DNA from 3 places in the Streptomyces sp. NPDC005728 genome. Region 2 is predicted to be linked to each of the others. Evidence: riboswitches for the same ligand, from Rfam matches in the RefSeq annotation. Region 2 holds a riboswitch; each other region holds the start of a gene.
What was found. Region 2 has a riboswitch for S-adenosylmethionine ahead of ABZ471_RS34270 (aminotransferase class V-fold PLP-dependent enzyme). Riboswitches for the same ligand answer to the same signal wherever they lie in the genome.
Positions count from the first base shown of each region.

Region 1: it holds a riboswitch for S-adenosylmethionine, as region 2 does, so the genes downstream of both, thrC (threonine synthase) here and ABZ471_RS34270 (aminotransferase class V-fold PLP-dependent enzyme) in region 2, are expected to answer to the same signal.
Region 3: it holds a riboswitch for S-adenosylmethionine, as region 2 does, so the genes downstream of both, ABZ471_RS17445 (amino acid ABC transporter permease) here and ABZ471_RS34270 (aminotransferase class V-fold PLP-dependent enzyme) in region 2, are expected to answer to the same signal.

Region 1 is NZ_JBEXYL010000003.1:34,892-39,587, reverse strand. It holds gene groL (chaperonin GroEL) at 1-1,043, opposite strand, end outside; gene ABZ471_RS03345 (cold-shock protein) at 1,319-1,522, opposite strand; gene ABZ471_RS03340 (MoaD/ThiS family protein) at 1,965-2,240, opposite strand; gene thrC (threonine synthase) at 2,237-3,520, opposite strand; SAM riboswitch class I at 3,538-3,684, opposite strand; gene ABZ471_RS03330 (glucosyl-3-phosphoglycerate synthase) at 3,845-4,696, shown strand, end outside.
Region 2 is NZ_JBEXYL010000070.1:6,973-11,668, forward strand. It holds gene ABZ471_RS34260 (cytochrome bc complex cytochrome b subunit) at 1-483, shown strand, start outside; gene trpD (anthranilate phosphoribosyltransferase) at 605-1,669, shown strand; SAM riboswitch class IV at 1,755-1,871, shown strand; gene ABZ471_RS34270 (aminotransferase class V-fold PLP-dependent enzyme) at 2,035-3,408, shown strand; gene ABZ471_RS34275 (Lrp/AsnC ligand binding domain-containing protein) at 3,434-3,715, opposite strand; gene ABZ471_RS34280 (rhomboid family intramembrane serine protease) at 3,712-4,455, opposite strand.
Region 3 is NZ_JBEXYL010000022.1:76,749-81,444, reverse strand. It holds gene ABZ471_RS17455 (transporter substrate-binding domain-containing protein) at 1-25, opposite strand, end outside; gene ABZ471_RS17450 (amino acid ABC transporter ATP-binding protein) at 94-930, opposite strand; gene ABZ471_RS17445 (amino acid ABC transporter permease) at 927-1,907, opposite strand; SAM riboswitch class IV at 2,249-2,359, opposite strand; gene ABZ471_RS17440 (glutathione S-transferase C-terminal domain-containing protein) at 2,438-3,325, opposite strand; gene ABZ471_RS17435 (putative leader peptide) at 3,446-3,568, opposite strand; gene ABZ471_RS17430 (FAD-binding oxidoreductase) at 3,731-4,696, shown strand, end outside.

The sequences.
Region 1 (4,696 bases), on a different contig from region 2:
CGGATCTGGTTGACCCGGCCGCCCACCTGCTCCGAGGAGCCGGCGCCGTCGACGATGGTGGTCTCGTCCTTGGTGATGACGACCTTGCGGGCGCGGCCCAGGAGGTCCAGGGTCGCGTTCTCCAGCTTGAGGCCGACCTCCTCGGAGATGACCTCGCCGCCCGTGAGGATGGCGATGTCGCCGAGCATGGCCTTGCGGCGGTCACCGAAGCCCGGGGCCTTGACGGCGACGGACTTGAAGGTGCCGCGGATCTTGTTGACGACCAGGGTCGACAGGGCCTCGCCCTCGACGTCCTCGGCGATGATCAGCAGCGGCTTGCCCGACTGCATGACCTTCTCCAGCAGCGGGAGCAGGTCCTTGACCGAGCCGATCTTGGAGTTGGCGATGAGGATGTACGGGTCCTCGAGGGACGCCTCCATCCGCTCCATGTCGGTGGCGAAGTAGGCGGAGATGTAACCCTTGTCGAAGCGCATGCCCTCGGTGAGCTCGAGCTCCAGACCGAAGGTGTTGCTCTCCTCGACGGTGATGACGCCTTCCTTGCCGACCTTGTCCATGGCCTCGGCGATCAGCTCGCCGATCTGGGTGTCGGCGGCGGAGATGGACGCCGTGGAGGCGATCTGCTCCTTGGTCTCGACGTCCTTCGCCTGCTCCAGCAGGGCGGCGGAGACGGCCTCGACGGCCTTCTCGATACCGCGCTTCAGGGCCATCGGGTTGGCACCGGCGGCGACGTTGCGCAGGCCTTCCTTGACGAGGGCCTGGGCGAGCACGGTCGCGGTGGTCGTACCGTCACCGGCGACGTCGTCCGTCTTCTTGGCGACTTCCTTGACCAGCTCGGCGCCGATCTTCTCGTACGGGTCCTCGAGCTCGATCTCCTTGGCGATGGAGACACCGTCGTTGGTGATCGTGGGGGCGCCCCACTTCTTCTCGAGGACGACGTTGCGGCCCTTGGGGCCGAGCGTCACCTTCACGGCGTCCGCGAGCTGGTTCATGCCGCGCTCGAGGCCGCGCCGCGCCTCCTCGTCGAACGCGATGATCTTGGCCATGTGAAGTGGTCCCTCCAGGACTGGGGGTGATTCCTTCGGACCGCGCCCGCGCCCGCGACGGACGGCTCGCCGACCTGTGGTTCCTTGCCCCACCTGGCCTGCGGGCCTCACCGACCCGGTCCTTCTTTGTCACTCTCACCTTCAGAGTGCTAACGCCAATGATTAGCACTCGGCATGGTCGAGTGCAAGCGCCTTCGAGGAACAGCCTGGGGCGAACGGGACGAAGGGCCCACGCCCCGGTGACGGGGTGCGGGCCCTTCGGCAACAAGAAACGTTCAGGCGCTGAGGCGAACCATGTCGGCCTGCGGGCCCTTCTGGCCCTGCGAGATCTCGAACTCCACCCGCTGGCCCTCTTCCAGGGTGCGGTAGCCGTCCATCTGAATGGCGCTGTAGTGGACGAAGACGTCCGCACCACCGTCGACCGCGATGAAGCCGTACCCCTTCTCCGCGTTGAACCACTTGACGGTGCCCTGAGCCATGCCTAACTCCCCTATTACTGGCCCTTGCACAGATCCACACTTCGCGGACCCGGGTCAGACCTCACCCCCCATTGGTCGGGGGCGTGCGCCGGAACGCGTCGACCGCGGCTGAATGTATCTGTCCAACTGCCGTCTGCAACAGGTCAATCGGACGAGAATTCTGGACGAGCCCGGTCCGGAATCTGCCGAGAATTCGTGCGAATTCAGGGCAAGTCGGGCTACACAAAAGGCGCAAAAGCCGCATACAACCCGTGCACTTTGGCTACTTCTTATCGGGCGTACGACATGATTCCGAGGTCTACGACCCGCAGACCCGGAACGCGTTCCCCAACTGTACCGCGCTCAATCACACAGAATTGCCCCCTCCGCTTCTCTCACGGAGGGGGCAATCTGTTGAACAATCGGTAACCTGGGTTACCGAAGGTAATGATCGGTCATTCTGTCAGCCGCCGGCGACGGCCGGAATGATGGAGACACCGGCACCTTCCGGGGTCGCGGTCTCCAGGCCCTGCTCGAAGCGGACGTCGTCGTCGTTGACGTACACATTGACGAAGCGGCGCAGCTTGCCCTGGTCGTCCAGCACCCGGGCGGCGATCCCGGTGTGGTTCTTCTCCAGGTCCTCGATGACCTCGGCGAGGGTCGCGCCGTCGGCGGCGACCTCGGCCTGTCCGCCGGTGTAGGTGCGCAGGATGGTGGGGATGCGAACGGTCACGCTCATGCGAGGCCAGCCTCTCGGAAGGAGTCCAGGGTCGGGCGGATGGTGGCGGTGAGGCCGGTGCCGGCCACCGCGTCCAGCGTCTTGAGGCCGTCGCCGGTGTTGAGGACGACCGTGGTGAGCGACGGGTCCAGGACACCGTTCTCGATGAGCTTCTTCGCCACGCCGACAGTCACTCCGCCGGCGGTCTCCGCGAAGATGCCCTCGGTCCGGGCCAGCAGCTTGATCGCGTCCACGACCTGCTCGTCGGTCACGTCCTCCACCGCACCGCCGGTACGCCGGGCGATGTCGAGGACGTACGGGCCGTCGGCCGGGTTGCCGATGGCGAGGGACTTGGCGATGGTGTTCGGCTTCTGCGGGCGGACCACGTCGTGGCCGGCCTTGAAGGCCGTCGACACCGGCGAGCAGCCCTCGGCCTGCGCGCCGAAGATCTTGTAGGGCCGGTCCTCGACGAGCCCGAGCTTGATCAGCTCCTGCAGCCCCTTGTCGATCTTCGTCAGCTGGGAGCCGGAGGCGATCGGGACCACGATCTGGTCCGGCAGCCGCCAGCCGAGCTGCTCGCAGATCTCGTACGCCAGGGTCTTGGAGCCCTCCGCGTAGTACGGCCGCAGGTTGACGTTGACGAAGCCCCAGCCCTCGCCGGCCGGGTCACCGATCAGCTCGGAGCAGAAACGGTTCACGTCGTCGTAGTTGCCCTGGATGCCGACCAGTTCCCCGCCGTACACCGCGGCCATGACGACCTTGCCCTGCTCCAGGTCGTGCGGGATGAACACGCAGGAGCGGAAGCCGGCGCGGGCCGCGGCGGCGCCGACGGCGCCGGCCAGGTTGCCGGTCGAGGAGCAGGAGAGCGTGGTGAAGCCGAAGGCGCGCGCGGCCTCCAGTGCCTGGGCCACCACCCGGTCCTTGAAGGAGTGCGTCGGGTTGCCGGAGTCGTCCTTCACGTACAGCCCGCCGGTGACGCCCAGCTCGCGCGCCAGGTTGTCGGCCTTGACGAGCTGGGTCCAGCCCGGGTTGATGTTGGGCTTGCCGGCCACGTCGGCGGGGACGGGCAGCAGCGGCGCGTAACGCCAGATGTTCGCGGGACCGGCCTCGATGCGCTTACGCAGCTCTTCGGCGTCGTAGGCGGAGAAGTCGTACGCGATCTCCAGCGGGCCGAAACACTCCTCGCAGGCGAACACGGGCCCGAGGGGAACCCGGTGGCCGCACTCGCGACAGCTCAGGGCTGCGGCGGGACCGAGGTCGACGGCGGGATTGCTGGTGCTTGCAACTGTCTGCACAGCCATGGAGGCGAGGCCCTTTCTCCTCATCTTCCTCACGACGCATCTCGCCGTGAGACGGATTTGGCACCTTCCCTAGCCGGGAGCCTCGCCACGTCAACGTGACAAGACCGGCTGGAGGGTTGCCGGGGCTTCAACGGGCCGTATCCCTCTGCCCCTCTGGATGAGCGGTATTCGGTTGTCAACGCGTCTTGACCCCTCGACATGCGATGGTCATCGGCGTTGTTCAAGACTGTAACCGAAGGCCAGGACAGTTGAGATAGTCGTCCGAACCGCGAGATGGATCACACGGTCACCCCCTGTGATCACGACAGTGAGGAGCCGCAGACCGTGCTGGAAGAAGTCGAACACTGGCTGACCACCCGCTCCTGGTCCGCGACCGACCGTCCGCTCCACCGGATACTCGCCGCCAAGCAGCGCACGGGTCAGTCCGTCTCCGTCGTCCTGCCCGCGCTGAACGAGGAGGAGACCGTCGGCGACATCGTCGCGGTCATCCGCCACGACCTCATGCAGCAGGTCCCACTGGTCGACGAGATCGTCGTCGTCGACTCCGGGTCCACCGACCGCACCTCTATGGTCGCCGCCGCCGCGGGCGCGCGGGTCGTCCACCGCGACGACATCCTCCCGCGCATCCCGGCCGTCCCCGGCAAGGGCGAGGTGCTGTGGCGCTCCCTGCTGGTGACCAGCGGCGACATCATCTGTTTCATCGACGCCGACCTGAAGGACTTCTCCTCCGACTTCGTCTCCGGGATCGTCGGCCCGCTGCTCACCGAACCGGGCGTCGACCTGGTCAAGGCGATGTACGACCGTCCGCTCGCCGGCTATGAGGAGGTGTACGCCGAAGGAGCTCCGCAGAAGGGCGGTGGCGGGCGACGGGTGGGACAGGGCGGCCGGGTCACGGAACTCGTGGCCCGCCCGCTGCTGAACCTGCACTGGCCGCAGCTGGCCGGATTCGTGCAGCCGCTGGGCGGCGAGTACGCGGCCCGCCGCTCGCTGCTGGAACAGCTGCCGTTCCCGGTGGGCTACGGCGTGGAGCTGGGCATGCTGGTCGACGCCCTGCACCTCGTCGGCCTGGACGCCCTCGCCCAGGTCGACGTCGGGGTGCGCAAGCACCGCCACCAGGACGGGCAGGCCCTCGGCCGCATGGCCGCGGCGATCTACCGCACGGCCCAGCTGAGGCTC
Region 2 (4,696 bases):
GGCGTCGCCTGGGTCACCGTGTACATGGTCGGCCTGGTGGGCGGTGGCAACGACCTCATCGCCACCCACTTCCACCTGTCCATCAACGACGTCACCTGGTTCGTCCGGATCGCCTTCTTCGCCGGACCGGTCATCGCGTTCATCGCCACCAAGCGGATCTGCCTCGGCCTGCAGCGCCGCGACCGCGACAAGGTGCTGCACGGTCGCGAGACCGGCATCATCAAGCGCCTGCCGCACGGTGAGTTCATCGAGGTCCACGAGTCGCTCAGCCAGGAGCAGCTGCACACCCTCACGGCTCACCACCAGTACGAGCCGGCCGAGATCGGCCCGGCGGTCGACGAGAACGGTGTCGAGCGCAAGGTGAAGACGGCGGAGAAGCTGCGCGTCAAGCTCAGCGACGCCTACTACGGCGACGACAACCAGATCCCGAAGCCCACGGTCGACGAGTACAAGGAGATCACGAGCGGCCACGGCCACCACTGATCCCCGCGTCGCCACGCCACGGTCGAAGGGCCCCGTCCGGCTTACGGACGGGGCCCTTCGCCGTGTCCCGGGCTGGATAGGGTGGGACCACACTGTTCTTCTACGACACCCAGGAGCGGCTATGAACGCTGTGACCCCCGCTGGAGGCGACACCGCGGCGGGCCGTTCCTGGCCCGCCCTGCTGAACGGGCTGCTGGAGGGCCGGGACCTGTCCGCCGACGACACGGCCTGGGCGATGGACCTGATCATGAGCGGGGAGGCGACCGACGCGCAGATCGCCGGGTTCATGGTGGCGCTGCGCTCCAAGGGCGAGACGGTGGAGGAGATCACCGGCCTCGTGCGGACCATGTACGAGCACGCGAACGTGATCGAGGTGCCGGGACCTGCCGTCGACATCGTCGGCACCGGCGGCGACGGCGCCAAGACGGTGAACATCTCCACGATGTCGTCCATCGTGGTCGCCGGCACGGGAGCGAAGGTCGTCAAGCACGGCAATCGCGCCGCGTCCTCCGCCTCCGGGTCCTCCGACGTCCTGGAGAAGCTCGGCATCAATCTGAACCTGACCCCGCAGCGGGTCGCCGAGGTCGCCGACGAGGCGGGCATCACCATCTGCTTCGCGGTGAAGTTCCACCCGTCGCTGCGTCATGTCGCCGCGGCGCGCGGCCAGTTGGGGATCCGTACGACCTTCAATGTCCTCGGTCCGCTGACCAATCCGGCCAAGGTGCGGGCCCAGGCCGTCGGGGTCGCCGACCCGCGCATGGCGCCGATCGTGGCCGGGGTCCTCGCCGAGCGCGGCAACTCCGCCCTGGTCTTCCGCGGCGACGACGGCCTGGACGAGCTGACGACCACCTCCACCTCCCGAGTGTGGGTGGTCCGGGACGGCAAGGTCGCCGAGGAGCGCTTCGACCCGCGGGACGTCGGCATCGACCTCGTACCCGTGGAGGCCCTGCGCGGCGCCGACGCCTCGTACAACGCGGAGGTGGCGCGGCGCGTGCTGGACGGGGAGAAGGGGCCCGTCCGGGATGCGGTGCTGCTGAACTCTGCGGCCGCCCTGGTGGCCCTCGACCCGACCGAGGCCCCGCTGGCCGAGCAGCTCCGGGCCGGCATGGCCAAGGCCGCGGAGTCGATCGACTCGGGCGCGGCCAAGCGGACCCTGGAGCGCTGGGTGACGGCCAGCAACACCTGACACTCACGCCGTGTGACGCAGGGCGCAGTCCAGGATCCGGACTGCGCCTTGCGCGGCGAAGATCGTGTGGCAGGATGTCGTACCAGGTCATGAGTGACAGTCAACAGGCCCCGGCCGGCTGTCCGGCAACCCTCCGTCCGTGGCGGGGTGCCCCGGGTGAAGACCAGGCCGTGGGCAGCGAGGTCTACGGCAAGCGCGGACCCCTCGCACACCAGGGGTCCTGGTCGTCGAGGGAGCCTTCCGTGAGCAAGCGAATGCGATAGGGCGTAGAGCCCCGCCTCCGCATCCCCCTTTTCACCTTCCTCCGTGCTTGAGCCACGCCTGCTCGCACGGTGGTTCCGCCTTGCCTCTCACGGGAGTTCACCATGTCCGTCTCCACCGCTGCCGCCGACCAGACCGTTTGCCGTGACATTTCGGGGGCGCTGCCCGTTCTGGGCCGGGATGTCACCGTCCCGCTCGTCACCGGCGGTGAGGTCACCTACGCCGCGCTCGACTACGCGGCCAGCGCCCCCGCCCTCCAGCGCGTCTGGGACGACGTGGCGGCCTACGCGCCGTACTACGGCAGCGTCCACCGCGGCGCCGGCTACCTCTCCCAGCTCTCCACCGACCTGTTCGAGAACGCCCGCAGGACCGTCGCCGAGTTCCTCGACTGCCGTGCGGCCGACCAGGTGGTCTTCACCCGGTCGACCACGGACTCCCTGAACCTGCTCGCCCGCGCGCTCCCCGCCGACTGCCAGGTCTTCGTCTTCGAGACCGAGCACCACGCCTCCCTGCTGCCCTGGCAGGACGCCCGGGTCACCTGCCTCGACGCGCCGCGCACCCCGCGGCAGGCCGTCGAGACCCTGGAGCGGGCCCTCGCCGGCCGCGACCCGTACGGCCCGGCCCTGGTCTGCGTCACCGGCGCCTCGAACGTCACCGGCGAGCTGTGGCCGGTGCGCGAGCTGGCCGCGGCGGCCCACGCGCACGGCGCCCGGATCGTCCTGGACGCCGCCCAACTGGCGCCGCACCACCCGGTGTCGGTCCAGGACCTGGACGTCGACTGGGTCGCCTTCTCCGGCCACAAGCTCTACGCCCCCTTCGGCTCCGGCGTCCTGGCCGGCCGCGCCGACTGGCTGGTCGCGGCCGAGCCGTACCTCGCGGGCGGCGGCGCCAGCCGCAGGGTCAGCCGGCGCGAGGACGGGGGAGTGGCCGTCGAGTGGCACGAGACGGCCGCCCGCCACGAGGCCGGCTCCCCGAACGTCATCGGCGCCTACTCCATCGCCTCCGCCTGCAAGGCGCTGACGGAGGCCGGTTTCGACACCCTCGTGGCCCGCGAGCAGCACCTGATCTCCAAGGTCCGCGAGGGCCTGGCCGAGGTGCCCGAGGTCCGGATCCTCTCCCTCTTCGGTGACGACGCGCCGCGTGTCGGCGTCATCTCCTTCGTCGTGGACGGCTGGAACAGCTCCCACTTCGCCGCCGCCCTCTCCGCCGAGTACGGCATCGGCGTCCGCGACGGCCTGTTCTGCGCCCACCCGCTGGTGCGCACCCTGCTGGGCTCCGACCCCCAGACCCAGGGCGAGTGCGGCGCCCCCGAGGCCGCGCCCGGTGAGAAGTCCCTGAACGCCATCCGGGTCAGCTTCGGCGCAGGGACCCCGGACGAGCACGTGGAGCGCTTCGTGAAGGCCGTGCGGGAACTGGTGACCGAGGGCGCGAAGTGGACGTACCGCACAGAGGAAGGGCGCTGCGTCCCCGCTGTCTGACCGGAGAGTGCCTAGGAGGCGGCGTTCACGAGTCGAGACCGATCGCGAACGCCGCCTCCAGGTCGTGCTGGGAGTACGTGCGGAACGCGACGTGCGTGTCGGTCGCCTCCACGCCGGGGATCTTGCTGATCCGGCCGGGGATGACGTCGGCGAGGTCCTCGTGCCGGCTCACCCGGACCATGGCGATCAGGTCGTAGGTGCCGGTGACCGAGAAGACCTCGCTGACGCTCTCCAGTGAAGCGATCTGCTCGGCGATCTCGGGGATCCGGTCCACGCTGGTCTTGATCAGGACGATCGCGGTGATCACGACGGGTTCTCTCCCTCGGGTGCCGGAGCCGGTGCGGACTTCACTCTAGTCCCACGTCCGTAGCGCACCCACGCGTAGCCGAAGCCGAGGCCGAAGCCGACCAGGTGGGCGAGGTAGGCCACCCCGGGGCCCTCGCCGGCACGGCCCGCCGCGAGCCACTGGAGGGCTGCCCAGAAGGGCAGCACGACCCAGGCCGGGAAGCGCATCGGCAGGAAGAACAGGAACGGGAGGAGACTGGTCACGCGGGCACGGGGAAACAGGAAGAGGAATGCTCCGAGCACCGCCGAGATCGCCCCGGAGGCGCCCACCAGCGACTGCTCGGACGTGGCGTTGGCGGCCGCGTAGCCCAGCAGGGCCAGGTAGCCGCAGCCGACGTAGAACAGGGTGAACTCCACCCTGCCCATCCGTTCCTCGGTCATCAGCCCGAAGACGAAGAGGAAGAGCATGTTGCCGAGCAGATGCACCCAGCTGCCGTGCACGAACAGGGCGGTGGCCGGGGCCAGGACCTCCCGGGCGGGCGCGTCGAACAGGTCCGCCGGAACCACTCCCCAGTGCCGGAAGTACGCGCGCTGCGCTGCCGGCAGCGTGTCCACGGAGCCGTATGCCGGAGTGAGCCCGGAGGCCGGGCCCAGAACGAAGATCACGGAGCACAGGGCGATGAGGGTGTACGTCATCGGTGCGGAGGTGCCTCTGACCGCCCTGAGTGTTCGGGCGGCCGCGGTGCTCCAGGTGGTGATCATGACTACAGAGCATGACGTAAGGGGACGCAACCTGACAGACCGCCTCGCCGCCACGGCCTGTCCGGCGGATCGGGTCGGAGGGAATCGACGGCGCCTTATCGGTGCAGGTGAGCGGGGTAGGGTGCGTGCATCTGCAAGGCGGAGGAGGGCGGCGACGCGATGGGGGTCCCCCCGTGCGAGCGCAGCCGAGCGTGCGGGAGTCGGCGAGTGACGGCGACGCGGCTGGGGGTACCCCCTCCGG
Region 3 (4,696 bases), on a different contig from region 2:
TGCGTCGGGGAAAGTGGGTAGACATGGCCGTTCCTTGTCGCTGAGAGGGTGATGAGAGCGGTGGCGTGGGGGGAGGTCGTGGGGAGCGGTGGGTCACAGGACCTTGCTGAGGAAGTCCCTGGTCCGCTCGTGCCGAGGCTTGTCGAGGACCTCGGAGGGCGGGCCCTGTTCGACGATCCTTCCGCCGTCGATGAAGACGACCCGGTCGGCGATCTCGCGGGCGAAGCCGATCTCGTGGGTGACGATGACGAGGGTGGTGCCGGTGGACGCCAGGTCCTTGATGACGGCGAGGACCTCACCGACGAGTTCGGGGTCGAGGGCGGAGGTGGGTTCGTCGAAGAGGATGACGCCGGGGCGCAGAGCGAGGGCGCGGGCGATGGCGACGCGCTGCTGCTGGCCGCCGGACAGCTGCCGCGGGTAGGCGTCCGACTTGTCGGCGAGGCCGACCCGGCCGAGGAGTGCGCGGGCGAGTTCCTGCGCCTCGGGCTTGCCGAGCTTGCCGATGGCGGCCGGGGCGGCGGCCACGTTGTCCAGGACCGTCAGGTGCGGGAACAGGTTGAAGTTCTGGAAGACGAACCCGATCCGGCTGCGCTGGGCCAGGATGGCGCGCTCGCTCAGCTCCTTCAGCCTCCCCCTGCCCTCGGCCGGGGGGACTTCCGCCTCCCTTCGGTCGCCCTGCCGCTTCACGCCGATCAGTTCGCCGTTGACGCTGACGTAGCCGATCTCCGGCTTCTCCAGGTGGTTGATGACCCGCAGCAGCGTGGACTTACCGGAGCCGGACGGGCCCAGGACGACGGTCACCTCGCCCGGACGCACGGTCAGGTCGATGCCGTTCAGCACCCGGTGGGTGCCGTACCACTTGTGCACGTCGTGCACCTCGACGGTGGCGGCCTCGACGTCCGCCGACGGCTCGAGTGTCTTCGCGGTCATACGGCGGCCTCCCTGCGGATGCGGGCTCGCAGGTCGGTGAGACCTGTACGGAGCTGCTGCAACGGCGTCGGCGGCAGGTTGCGGCTTGCGCCCCGGGCGTAGTACCGCTCGACGTAGAACTGGATGACGGAGACGACGCTCGTCAGGATCAGGTACCAGACGGTGACGACCAGCAGCAGCGGCACGATGTCGCCGGGGTAGGTGGCGCCCATGGTCTGCGCGGTGCCGAACAGGTCGAGGAGCGAGACGTAGAAGACCAGCGACGTGCTCTTGACCAGGCCGATCAGCTGGTTGACGTAGTTCGGGGTGATCGAGCGCAGCGCCTGCGGGAAGACGATCTTCGTGAACTGGTAGCTCTTCGGCAGGCCGAGGGCGGCCGCCGCCTCGTGCTGGCCCTGGTCGACGGAGAGGATGCCGCCCCGGACGACCTCGGCCGCGTAGGCCGCCTCGTTGAGGCTGAGGCCGATGACGGCGATGACCATGTCGGTGGCGAGTTTCGACTCGTCGAAGGAGAAGAAGGCCGGCCCGAAGGGGACGCCGACGCTCAACGTCTTGTACAGGGCACTGAAGTTGTAGAGGAAGAGCAGCACCACGATCAGCGGGACGGAGCGCAGCGCCCACACGTAGGTCCAGCTGACCGCACGCAGGACCGGGGACCTCGAGAGCCGGGCCAGCGCGAGGAGGACGCCGCCGAGCAGGCCCAGCACCGCGCTGTACGCGGTCACTTCGAGGGTGATGAACAGGCCGTCGAGGATCGTCGGCCGCAGGAACCAGTACCCGAAGCGGTCCCACTGGTAGAAGGGGTTGGTCGTCAGGCCGTGGACGAACTGGGCCACGAGGACCAGGACGACGGCGGTGGCGATCCAGCGTCCGGGTCGCCTGAGCGGCAGAACTCGCTGCGCAGCGAGGGTTTTTGACGGGGCGTCGGCGGGCGGTGCCTCGGCGAGGGACACTGCGGTGCCTGGGGGTTCACTCATGGTGGGCTCCGGCGGAGTCGGACACCCCAGGGCCACGGCAGCCGTGCGCTACGGCGGCATGCTCAGCGCACGGGTGTGCGGGGGCACCGGGGGCGGGGAGGGCAACGGCACACCGCGCGGGCGGTGTTCGTCAGGGAGTGCGGGGCTGCGGGGAGGTGTCAGCCCCGACAGCGGGCGCGGCCCGGTGCGGTACACAGTGCGCTGTTCACGCGGAGCAGATCGACGGCGCGGTTGGCGACCAGCAGGTTCGCGGACGAGCGTACGCAGCCCTGAGGGCGGCGGGCGGCCGTCCTGGGAGCTGCGTACATGGCGTCACCTGTCACTGTTCCGGCCCCGCGGGGCCCTCGCGCTTACCGAAAACGTCGTCCGGTCCGGTCGTCACCTGGGGCACCCCACCGTGAGGGGAGGGTTGCCGGTCAGCGAGCCAGGGCTTGGCGCTGACGCTCATGACCGTTCTGATCGGTAAGTAAGTCAGCCGGCCGTTCGATTGTCAACGAGTGTCCGAGGGTTGGACCTTGCTCGGCCCGCTCTCACCTGCGCGAAGTGTCCGTGGCGTCCGCGGCGTGGCTCGTCCAGTCCAGGATCTGGACCGCGGCTCCGGCGGCCTCCAGGCCCTGGCAGCGGCCGTGGTGGCGTCGGGCGATGCCGTCGAGGTCGAGGTGGGCACCGAAGGCGGGGTGGGCGGCCAGCCGGCGGGCGTGGGCCCACAGCGACGGGTGGCCGGCGATGCGGTGCACGGCGGAGGCGTCGAGGTGGCAGCGGTGCACGGTGTCCAGCTGCACCAGGGTCACCCACAACTCGATGTCGGCGGCGGTGAGCCTGTCGTCGAGGAGGTACCGCTCGCCCTGCAGGTACCGCTCCAGCCTGCCCAGCGTGTCCAGCAGCACGTCGAGGGCCGCCGTCCGCTCGGCGGGGTCGGCGCCGGCCCGTCCGGCGCGCTGCGCGGCCTCCTCGATGCCCTCGGCACAGAGTCGTTCGACGGCCTCGATCTGACTCTCCGTCCCGCACGGATACAGGGAGGCACGGCCGTCCTTCGGGAAGCGGTCCAGGTCCCGCAGGATGTCGGGGGCATGGGTGCTGACGATGCGTCCGGACCAGTCGTCGCTGAGCACCGGCGCGAGGGCCGGCCCGGTGTAGTGGTGCGCGCTCGCCTCGTACAGCGGACGCAGGGCCGAGTGGCCGTCACCGGGACCGTCCGGGAGGGCGGGCAGGAAGGTGACCGGACAGCTGCCGTCGAGGCCCAGGAGGCTGTACCCGACGGCGAGGCGCAGCCCGTCGGGACAGGCCGTGGACAGATGCAGCCGGTAGCGGTGCGGCACGGCGTAGTGGCCGCTGCGCGCGTCCCGGCCGATCCGGCCCCGGAAGGCGGGCGCGGTGCGGTGGGCGGACGGGACGGCGGCGAGCGGAGTGGTGGACATGCGTCTCCCCTGGTGCGGGCGCGCACGGACGTACGCGCGGCAGATGGGTCGTCGGTCGGTGGGTGCGGGACGTGCTCGGCTCGGCGCAAGGGCGGCCCGGCCGGGCCCGGAAGGCCGGACTCAGCCCCGAGGGCTGATCGCGCTGCAGACGCGGAGCAGGTCGATGTGAAGGCGTGAGGTGAGCAGAGGTGCACGCAGCGGCGTACGGCCCGCTCGGCCGACGACCGTCCTGAGGCGCACCATGTTTCCCTACCCGTTCACTAGGATTCCCTCCCTGGAGTGTCGATCCGGCGTCGTGCGACGTCAAGAGGGTGTCCACGCCTGGGACTCCGGGCGGGCGACAGACGGGCGACGAGCGGGTTCGGGGGTCTCCTCAAAATCAGCGATATGTGACATAGTACTGCCGTGGCGAAGCTACTGACCTGCGATGTCGTGGTCGTCGGAGCCGGCATGGCGGGCGCGGCCTGTGCCCTGTACGCCGCCCGCGCCGGCCTCGACGTGAGGGTGGTGGACCGTGGCCCGGTGGCCGGCGGCACCACCGGCGCCGGCGAGGGCAACCTGCTGGTCTCCGACAAGGAGCCGGGCCCCGAGCTGGAACTCGCCCTGCTGTCGGCCCGCCTGTGGGCGGAGCTGGCCGAGGACCTGGGGCCGTCGGTCGAGTACGAGTCCAAGGGCGGTGTGGTGGTCGCGTCGACCTCCCGTGCACTGGACGCACTGACGGAGTTCGTCGCCGGCCAGCGCACCGCCGGCGTCACGGCCGAACCCGTCGGCCCGGACGAACTCGGCGAGCTGGAACCGCACTTGGCCCCCGGCATGGCGGGCGGTGTCCGCTATCCGCAGGACGCGCAGGTCATGCCCGCGCTGGCCGCCGCCCATCTGGTCCGCGTCTCCGGCGCCCGTCTGCACACGGGCCGGGCCGTGACCGGGGTGCTGCGCACGCCCCACGGCGCGGTGCTCGGCGTCCGCACCGGCCAGGGGGACATCCACGCGCCGGCGGTGGTGAACGCGGCCGGCACCTGGGGCGGTGACCTCGCCGCACTGGCGGGCGTACGCCTCCCGGTCCTCCCCCGGCGCGGCTTCGTCCTGGTCACCGAGCCGTTGCCGTGCATGGTCCGGCACAAGGTGTACGCCGCGGACTACGTGGCCGACGTGGCGAGCGACTCGGCCGCGCTCAGAACCTCGCCGGTGGTCGAGGGCACGGCCGCCGGGCCGGTCCTGATCGGGGCGACCCGTGAACGGGTCGGCTTCGACCGCTCGTTGTCGCTGCCGGCGGTCCGGGCGCTGGCGGCCGGGGCGATCGGGCTGTTCCCCTTCCTGGAGCGGGTGCGCGCGCTGCGGACGTACGCGGGTTTCCGGCCGTATCTGCCGGAC